DNA from 3 places in the Paenarthrobacter sp. 10L412 genome. Region 1 is predicted to be linked to each of the others. Evidence: riboswitches for the same ligand, from Rfam matches in the RefSeq annotation. Region 1 holds a riboswitch; each other region holds the start of a gene.

Region 1 (3,268 bases):
CGCGATACCGGCGAGATCCCTGCAAACCACACCGCCGTGCCCGCAACGATGACCGTTCCGGCACGGCGATAAGGATGATTCCCGCTCATGGCAGCAAGGCTAGACCTGTTTGAGGGCCTTCTCCAGATCCAGGATGAGATCGTCTACATCTTCCAGGCCCACGGACAAACGGACCACGCCGTCGCTCAGCCCGATGGCCGCGCGACCTTCGGGCCCCATGGCCCGGTGGGTGGTGGTGGCCGGATGCGTGATGAGGGACTTGGAGTCGCCCAGGTTGTTGGAAATATCGATGACGCGCAGACCGTCCAGCAACGCGAACGCGGCATCCTTGGCTGAACGCCCAGAAGAGGGCAGCAACTCGAACGTCAGCACGGTGCCGCCAGCCTTCATTTGCTTGGCTGCGAGCTCGTACTGTGGGTGCGATTTCAGCAAGGGGTACTTGACCCAGCTGATGGCGGGTTGCTGCTCAAGCCATTCCGCGATTTTCAAAGCGGAGGCTGAACTGTGGTTCACGCGCAAGCCAATGGTCTCCAGGCCTTTGGTCAACACCCAGGCGTTGAACGCGGAGAGCGACGGTCCGGTGTGCCGCATCAGCTGCTTGACCGGGCCATCGATGAATTCCTTGGTGCCCATGATTGCCCCGCCAAGGACACGTCCCTGGCCATCGATGTGCTTGGTGCCGGAGTACACGATGACGTCCGCGCCCAAGTCACCGCAACGCTGCAGCAGGGGAGTGGCAAAGACGTTGTCGACGACGACGGTCGCTCCCGCAGCATGCGCCAGCTCGCTGACGGCGGCGATGTCCACGATTTCCTGCATGGGGTTGGAGGGCGACTCGAAGAACACGGCGGTGGTCGGTTCGGAGAGGGCAGCACGCCACTGGTCGAGGTCGGGACCGTCGACAAACACGGTCTCTACGCCCCAGCGCGGCAGGATCTCGTTGAGGATTACGAAGCACGAGCCGAACAGGGAACGGGCGGCAACGACGCGATCACCGGCAGCCAGGAGGGCACCCAAGGCGGTGAACACCGCGGACATGCCGGACGCCGTCGCAAAGCACGCTTCGGTTCCTTCGAGCAACCGCAACCGCTCCTGGAATGTGGCCACGGACGGGTTGCCGTAGCGGGAGTAAACGAAGCGCTCGTCCTCGCCGGTGAAGGCGCGTTCGGCGGCGGCAGCGGATTCGTAGACGAAGCCGGAGTTCAGGAAGACGGGTTCGGACGTCTCCTGGAAGTTGGTACGGTCAAGGCCACCGCGTACTGCCTGGGTGTCAGGGCTCCAGCTGGCGGCATCGGGATTGAAAGTCACTTAGTCGTTCCCCAGGTTGGTTGGCAGGCCGCGGTTCTTCCAGCCGTTGATGGTGCGCTCGCCGTAGCGGTCCGGGTCACCTTCGAAGCCCTCGAGCACGTTGTAGGCGGTGAACCCGGCCTGCGTCGCGGCGATGGCGGCAGAGATGGAGCGCTGGCCTGAGCGGCAGATGAAAACGAGTTCCACGCCCTCGCCCTCGGGTGCCTGCTGCTGCAGGTCCTCGAGGAAGCGGGAGTTGGGAATGCCACCGGCGAGGTTCCACTGAATGAACAGGGGATCATTCTCTGTGGCTTTGGTGTCCGGAATGCCGATGTGTGCCCACTCGGCCTCGGTGCGGACGTCTACCAGGATGGCGCCTTCTTCAAGCTTGGCCCACGCGTCCTGCGGGGTCAGGTCACCTGCGTAACTCATGCGTGTCCCTCGAATGCTTCTTCGTCGTCGTCGTTCTCCAACTGGTCAACAGCATTCGCGACGGCGGCGTCTGCGTTGGCGATGGCAGCGGGCAGGACGACCGCCTGCGCCACGATGACATCCGTGCCATTGAACGTGGCTGCCGGGCTGCCGTGGAGCACGTAGCCGTCGGCGAGGGCCGTGGTGATCCGCTCGCAGAATTCACGGGTATCCGGACCTGTAATCAGGCGGTAGGAGAGTTTTTCTTCAGTGGGTTCAGGCATTGGCTGGTGCTCCTCAGTCACGCTTGCAGTTCGAAGTGTCGATACGCCGAGTAGTCACCTGAGGCACCCCGCCGGAGAGAGGGTTGCCGACCAGCAAGTCAGGGCTTGGCGCTGGTGCTCATTACTCAAGAAAAACGTAACATCCCGCGGCGGCGGCCCGCACTTGCAAGCGGTTACGCGCTCGTCATGTTGCGTAACCGGCCGGCGCTGGGGTAGCAGCCCAAATGTGACGCCCCGGGAGCATAATTGACGCAGTACGACCCCCTGTAACTTCGCAAGAAATCAGGTCGCGGTGAACGGACAAGGCAGCTCTACACTCAAGCCCATGCTGCATTTTGGATGGTTCGTGGGGCACGGTTTTGGTGTCCAGGGGTGGGGAACTCCCGGCTACAGCCTGGGCTACGACTGGAAGAAACCTGCCCTGTATCAAGACGCCGTGCGCGCGTTTGAGCAATCCGGCCTTGACCTCTTCATCATCGAGGACTCCCTTACTGTTCCTGATACTTATGGCGGCACCGCCGAGGTTTCGCTGGCACACGCCTCCTTTGCGCCCAAGCATGATCCTTTGGCTCTGGTCCCGTACCTTCTGTCCGCCACCAAGCACCTTGGGATTGTGCCGACTGTCAGCGCTTCGTTCTATCCGCCCTTCACAGCCGCACGGCTCCTGGCCACGCTGCAGCACTTCTCCGAGGGCCAGCTCGGCTGGAACGTTGTCACCTCCGGCAGTGACCTGGCGGCACAGAATTACGGGTTGGACCAGCAGATTGAACACGACCTTCGGTACGAGAAGGCGGAGGAATTCGTCGACGTCGTCCGGCAGCTTTGGCGCAGCTGGGAACCCGGCGCTGTGATTGAGGACGTTGAGGCCGGCGTGTTCGCCGACCACACCAAAGTGCATCCCATTAGCCACCAGGGTGACTTCTTCAAGGTCCGAGGTCCGCTGAACACCGCACCTTTGCCAGAGGAGCCCGTGCTGGTGCAGGCCGGTGCTTCTCCTCGGGGCAAAGCGTTCGCGGGTGGGCATGCAGATGTGGCGATCGCCTTGGCGCGTGGCGTTGACGGAATGAAGGCCTACCGGGATTCCATCCGTGCCGAGGCTGCCAAGGCGGACAGGAACCCCGACGACGTCAAGGTACTTTTCGTGCTCAAGCCCACCGTGGTTGGTTCATCAGCCGAGGCCGAGGACTTGCGTGCACAGCGCCGGGAGCTTACCCAGCGTGATATCGACAGCCAGCTCAACTCGATCTCCTACCTGTCCGTGATCGACTTCAAGCAGTTCGACCTCG
Region 2 (3,268 bases), on a different contig from region 1:
CGCTGGATGGCGATCGCCGTCGGCGGTGCAATTGTGCTTGTTTACTCGACCATCGGTGGCATGTGGTCCATCACGTTGGCCGACCAGGTCCAGTTCATCATCAAGACCGTAGGCATCTTCTTCCTGATGCTCCCGTTCGTCATGAATGCGGCCGGAGGACTGGATGGCATCCGTGAGCGCGTCGATGCGAGCTTCTTCCAGATTGACGGAATCGGTCTCCAGACGATCATCACGTACTTCGTTGTTTACACCCTTGGACTCCTGATCGGCCAGGACATCTGGCAGCGCGTTTTCACCGCCAAGACTCCCAAGGTTGCACGCTGGGGTGGAGCGACCGCCGGCGTCTACTGCATCCTCTACGGTGTAGCCGGTGCCTTGATCGGCCTGGCCGCCCGGGTGGCGCTCCCCAACATCGATGTCGCCAACCTCGGCAAGGACGTGGTGTACGCCGAAGTGGCAACGCACATCCTGCCCATCGGCATCGGCGGCCTGGTCATGGCCGCAGCTGTTGCAGCCATGATGTCCACTGCTTCAGGTGCCCTGATTGCCGCCGCCACCGTGGCTCGCGCAGATGTTGTTCCGTTCGTTGCCAGCTGGTTCGGCAAGACCATCAACACTGACGACACCGAAAACCCCGAGCACGACGTCAAGGCCAACCGTTACTGGGTTCTTGGCCTGGGCATCGTTGCGGTGCTGATCTCCATGGCCGCGCAGGACGTGGTTGTTGCCCTCACCATTGCCTACGACATCCTGGTAGGCGGCCTCCTCGTCGCTATCCTCGGCGGCCTCGTCTGGAAGCGCGGAACCGGTATCGCTGCTGCCTGGTCCATGGCAGTGGGCTCGGTATTGACTCTGGCCTTGCTGATCCTGTTCGCAACTGGAGTCATTCCGAGCGTCGATGGCGTTTACGCCAACGAACCCATCTACTACGGCCTGGCGGCCTCGTTCGTGGCATACGTCGTGATTTCCCTCCTCACGCCTCCCACGGATCCCGAAGTTCGGGCCGCTTGGGACAAGCGCGTGGCCGGTGCGGTCTCTGACGAATTGCCCCTGGAGGCCCACCCTGTCAGCAGCCACCACGCCAGCTAGCTGAGCAGACCCAGCCCCAAGTAATGTTCGACGGCGGCGCCGCCCCTTCCCGGGGCAGCGTCGCCGTTGCGCTTTCCGTCTAGATTCGGGCGTTGCGGGGCCACTCTGCGCCCCATCCACGCCCCATGGCACGCACACCAGGCCGCACAACGCAGGGGATCCGAGAGCCATACTTCTCCCGGACAGCACTCCTCCAGTACAGTGGTCCCAGCTTCAAGAGAGGTGGCGCCAAGCTCCGACTGGCCACACACCAACCCCATGTTCACGGGTGGTTCGGATGAGGAAGCGGCCCGCCCCGGACCAGAGACAACCGAGCGGGCAAGAGCACTCCCCAAAGGAGCAGTCCTTGCCGTACCAAGCCCTCAGCACCCCCGCCGAATCCGAAGCGCCCACCGTCCCGGTGATTCCCGGCGTCGACCTTGTCCTTGGGACGGTGACCCTGTTCGTGAACGGTGGCCTGAGCCGGTTCCGGCACCACGAAGCGCACCTGATAGCACAGGCCCTTGCCCAGGCTGTGCGTCCGTCGCGGTGGTGTGATTCGTCGAGGACGTTGACGGTGACTGTTGCAGCGCTCGGGCGTCCGGCGGGACTGGAGCGGCATTTCAGATTCGGTGAAGACGGCCCTGCCTAGAAGAAAACGGTCCTAGAATTCTTCGTCTTCTTCCCCACGGAATTCTTCGGTTTCATCCAGGGGGACAACCCGCTCGTCGTCATCCGGGACGTCGATTTCCTCCACCCAGGGTTCGTCGACTTCCTGGTCATCGCTGTAGTCGTAAGCGGGGTCTGATTCGATGGTCTCCCGTTCCGGGTGGTTGGCGTGCGGTTCGGTGGTGTCCATGCTGCAACCTCCGTCTGGTGGGCTGGCAAGCAGCCTGCTGACCGAGTGCGGGGAGGGCCCCCGCCCCTGTCCTTCCATCTGAGCACTGTGCTTGAAGAGGGTCAAGGCACGCCCGGAGCAAGGCAGGATCTAGCCCAAAATTAAGGCACGCCGAACATTCCCGCTAAGGAATACCGGCCAAAAATCCGCGCCAATAAGCGGTACAGTGGGCGTGCAATGGGGCCGCAACTACCCCACCCAGCACAGGAGAAAAAGTGCAGAAGCACCAGGAATCCCACGGTTCGTCGAGCCCCGCTCCGGACCCCGCCCCCGGATCCGGAACACCGCCCCAACCAGTCCCACCCACGGCCGCGGACATCAGGCGCTGGCGTCAATACCTGGCCGACGAGCGGGCCGAAGCCGCCGTCTACCGGGAACTCGCCCAGCGTCGTGACGGCGAAGAACGCCAGATCCTGCTCGCCTTGGCCGAGGCAGAGGGAAGGCACGAGGCACACTGGCTCAAGCTCCTCGGAGAGCACGCTGGTATGCCGAAGGGAGCTTCAACCCGGAGCCAGCTGCTGGGCTTCCTGGCCCGGCACTTTGGTTCAGTGTTCGTGCTCGCCTTGGCTCAGCGCGCGGAAGGCCGCTCCCCCTACGGTGCCGAACCTGCCGCGACCCCGGCCATGGTTGCCGACGAACAAATCCACGAAGAAGTTGTCAGGGGCCTTGCCACCCGTGGACGCAACAGGCTCTCCGGTACCTTCCGCGCCGCTGTTTTTGGTGCCAACGACGGCCTGGTGAGCAACCTTTCACTGGTTATGGGTATGGCCGCAACGGGCGTTCCCAGCCCGGTGGTGCTCATGAGCGGAGTGGCCGGATTGCTGGCCGGCGCCCTGTCCATGGGTGCCGGCGAGTACGTTTCGGTCCGCTCGCAAAGGGAGTTGCTCAACGCCACGCTGCCCACGCAGGCTACCCTCACAGCCGCCCCGTCTTTGGACATTGAGCACAACGAGCTCGTGCTGGTGTATTTGGCCCGGGGCATGACCCGCGAGGCCGCCGAGCACCGCGCCGCCGAACGCATGGGACTCTTCAGTTGCGACTGCGATCCCAGCCTCTCCTTGCAACCCGAAAAGGAGCAACCCGCCGACGACCACGAAACCGTGGGGTCTGCCTGGGGTGCTGCGATGTCCAGCTTCTGCTTCTTCGCCTCCGGTGCGATCGTGCCCATCCTTCCGTTTATTTTCGGCATGACGGGTGTGGCGGCACTGCTGGTAGCCGGTGTTCTGGTGGGCATCGCGCTCCTGGCGACTGGCGCCGTCGTCGGACTGTTGTCCGGGACCTCACCGCTGAGCCGTGGCTTCC
Region 3 (3,268 bases), on a different contig from region 1:
TCAGAAGCAGGGTGGTCCAGGACCTCTACGACTTCCAGGTATTTGTTATCCGCCAAGGGAATGATCATGTTCCGGGTACCGAAGCGCGGGTGCACTCCGCCCCGGACTGCGTCCACTCCCAGAGCTGCGGAAATTCGTTCGGTAGTGGCCAAAAGGCCATCTCGTTCACAAGCGTAAGAGACGTGATCCATGCGCATGGCTTCATCTTGGCACTTTGTGATCGGGGTCTCAGCTAAGGGAAGCCTAACTAACATGGGACCTTATTGCGCGCCGCAGGAACGCGTCACGCCGGGTCGCGTAAAGACTGAAAAATACTGCCTTCGTCACAAAGCTGTCCAAGCACACGGGCGCTTCCTAGACTGGCCCCAGCCCACGCCTACAGCGATCAACGGCAAACCCGCGCGCCACTAAGAGGAGAATTCAATGTCCCAAGGATGGTCTTTCGAAACACGCCAGATCCACGCAGGGCAGGAGCCTGACTCTGCCACGGGAGCGCGGTCGCTTCCGATCTACCAGACCACGTCCTTCGTTTTCCCCAGCGCAGAGAGCGCAGCCAACCGCTTTGCCTTGGCCGAGCTCGCCCCGATCTACACCCGAATCGGCAACCCAACACAAGATGCCGTGGAGCAGCGGATCGCCAGCCTCGAAGGCGGGCTTGGCGCATTGCTCCTTAGCTCCGGACAGGCCGCGGAAACCTTCGCCATCCTGAACATTGCCGAGGCCGGAGACCATATCGTCGCCAGCCCCAGCCTTTACGGCGGCACCTACAACCTGCTGGCGCACACGCTGAAGAAGTTCGGCATCTCCGTGACGTTCGTGGAGGACCCGGACAACCTGGACCAGTGGCGGGACGCCGTGCAGCCCAATACCAAGCTGTTCTTCGGCGAGGTGGTGTCCAATCCGCGCCAGGACGTGCTGGACATCGAGGGTATTTCACACGCCGCGCATGAGGCCGGAGTGCCGCTGATCGTGGATAACACGCTCTCCACCCCATACCTCATTCGTCCCATCGAATGGGGTGCGGACATCGTGGTGCACTCGGCTACCAAGTATCTGGGCGGCCACGGTGCGGCGATCGCGGGCGTGATCGTGGACTCCGGAAACTTTGATTTCGGCAAGGACCCGGAGCGCTTCCCGGGATTCAACACTCCGGACCCCAGCTACAACGGGCTCGTTTACGCCCGGGACCTTGGCAAGGATGGCGCGCTCGGAGCCAACCTCTCCTACATTCTCAAGGCCCGTGTGCAGTTGCTGCGCGATCTGGGTTCGGCGGTTTCCCCGTTCAACGCCTTCCTCATCGCCCAAGGGCTGGAAACCCTGAGCCTGCGCGTCGAGCGCCACGTCTCCAACGCCACCAAAGTGGCGGAATGGTTGGAAGCCCACGACGACGTCGAATCGGTCGCCTTCGCGGGTCTGCCGTCCAGCCCTTGGTATGAGCGCGGCCGTAAGTATGGGCCGAGGGGTACCGGAGCAGTGGTGGCATTCAACATCAAAGGTGGCGTCGAGGCCGGCAAGCGATTCGTCGATGGCCTGGAGTTGCACTCCCACGTTGCCAACATCGGTGACGTCCGCTCGCTGGTCATCCACCCGGCGTCGACTACCCACAGCCAGCTCACGGTCGAACAGCAGCTGGTTGCGGGAGTGAATCCCGGCCTTGTCCGCCTGTCCGTGGGAATCGAGCACGTAGACGACATTATTGCTGACCTTGAGGCTGGTTTCCGGGCTGCCAAGGGCGCTTAGCGGAGCGGCCGCCCGCCGACGAAAATTCGCCGGGCGGCCCCTGGCCGTGCGTGTTCCTGAACGAAGCGGCCCCAAACCGTCACACAGCTGTCACATTCTTCGCCAAAACAGCTGTATTTTTCCTAGACTCTACGTATTAGGTCATGAGTGCCAGTGACAGCCCCGGCTTGCTGGCCGGCAACCCTCCTCCGCGGTGGGGTGCCCCGGGTGAAGACCTGGCCTGTCGCACGCAAGGCGGCAGGCAAGCGCGAGGTTAGGTGTCAAAGGAATGACCATTACTGCTACAGCACCCCCCAAACCGGGCAAAGAAGACGGGACGGTCAAGTACGCCGGCGTAGGTTCGCTGGAACTTGAAGCCGGCGGTTTTCTCCCGGACGTTGTGTTGGCCTATGAGACCTGGGGGCAGTTGAACGCGGATGCGTCCAACGCAGTCCTCGTCCAGCACGCACTGACGGGAAGCACGCATGTGGCCCGCGGTGCCACTGATGAGGAAGGCTGGTGGGAGCAACTCGTTGGCCCGGGCGCGACGATCGACACCAACCGGTTCTTCGTTATCTCCATCAACATTGTGGGCGGCTGTTACGGCAGCACGGGCCCATCGTCCCAGGCGCCGGACGGGCGGCCCTGGGGATCCCGCTTCCCCCTGATCACTTTGCGCGACAGCACGGTGGCTGAAGCCCGCCTCGCCGACGCGTTGGGGATCAAGTCATGGCACGCCGTCCTTGGCGGTTCCATGGGTGGGGCGCGGGCACTTGAGTGGGCGGTGACCTTCCCTGAGCGTGTCCAGCGGTGCGCAGTTATTTCTGTCGGCGCCTACAGCACAGCCGAGCAAATCGCTTTCGCCCAGTCGCAGACACTCGCCATCCGCCAGGACCCGAACTTCAACAACGGCGATTACTACGGTGGACCAACTCCTGAGGCGGGCCTTGCCCTGGCCCGACGGATAGCCCACATCACGTACCGATCAGCGCTGGAGCTTGATTTCCGCTTCGGCCGGGAAGCCCAGCATCAAGAGACGCCCCTGGCTGCCCCGGTCCTGGGGGAGCGTGGCCGCTACCAGGTGGAAAGCTACCTCGACCACCAAGGCACCAAGCTGGTGCGCCGGTTCGATGCGAACAGCTACATCGCCATCACTGAGGCACTCATGTCCCACGACATCAGCCGTGGCCGGGGCACCTTGCAGGAGGCCTTGGCCAGCGCCACTGCTGAATTCTTTGTAGCAGCCGTCGACTCCGACCGCCTCTATTTCCCGGCCCAGTCATTGGAACTGGCACAAAATCTGCCTGGCGACGTGCCCGTCCACGTGATCGAGGCCCCCATCGGGCACGATGGCTTCCTCACCGAAATCGGGCAACTGTCAGCCCAACTGCATCAGGCCTTCTTCGCCTAGGCCGGCTTAGCCGTTCATGATCTCGCCGCGCTGCTTCATGTAGTCCTCCATGGCGATCTCGCCGTTGCTGAACTTGAGGTCCAGTTCGGCCAGTTTTCGCGCACGGAAGCCTTGCTGCTCAGAGCCGCTGTTGCTGGG

Evidence for each region. A riboswitch is a leader RNA that binds a small molecule or an ion and turns the genes downstream of it on or off. The one in region 1 is predicted to bind S-adenosylmethionine.
Region 2: it holds a riboswitch for S-adenosylmethionine, as region 1 does, so the genes downstream of both, AC1DD7_RS17555 (hypothetical protein) here and AC1DD7_RS04715 (DUF1737 domain-containing protein) in region 1, are expected to answer to the same signal.
Region 3: it holds a riboswitch for S-adenosylmethionine, as region 1 does, so the genes downstream of both, metX (homoserine O-acetyltransferase MetX) here and AC1DD7_RS04715 (DUF1737 domain-containing protein) in region 1, are expected to answer to the same signal.

Annotation. Positions count from the first base shown of each region.
Region 1 covers NZ_JBFTJT010000003.1:297,514-300,781, reverse strand. The annotation lists gene AC1DD7_RS04730 (hypothetical protein) at 1-89, opposite strand, end outside; gene AC1DD7_RS04725 (O-succinylhomoserine sulfhydrylase) at 100-1,308, opposite strand; gene AC1DD7_RS04720 (rhodanese-like domain-containing protein) at 1,309-1,719, opposite strand; gene AC1DD7_RS04715 (DUF1737 domain-containing protein) at 1,716-1,982, opposite strand; SAM riboswitch class IV at 1,997-2,108, opposite strand; gene AC1DD7_RS04710 (NtaA/DmoA family FMN-dependent monooxygenase) at 2,275-3,268, shown strand, end outside.
Region 2 covers NZ_JBFTJT010000012.1:95,308-98,575, reverse strand. The annotation lists gene AC1DD7_RS17560 (sodium:solute symporter family protein) at 1-1,089, shown strand, start outside; SAM riboswitch class IV at 1,301-1,420, shown strand; gene AC1DD7_RS17555 (hypothetical protein) at 1,436-1,720, shown strand; gene AC1DD7_RS17550 (hypothetical protein) at 1,733-1,927, opposite strand; gene AC1DD7_RS17545 (VIT1/CCC1 transporter family protein) at 2,182-3,268, shown strand, end outside.
Region 3 covers NZ_JBFTJT010000002.1:184,922-188,189, reverse strand. The annotation lists gene AC1DD7_RS02675 (VOC family protein) at 1-197, opposite strand, end outside; gene AC1DD7_RS02670 (bifunctional o-acetylhomoserine/o-acetylserine sulfhydrylase) at 424-1,740, shown strand; SAM riboswitch class IV at 1,880-1,994, shown strand; gene metX (homoserine O-acetyltransferase MetX) at 2,009-3,130, shown strand; gene AC1DD7_RS02660 (hypothetical protein) at 3,137-3,268, opposite strand, start outside.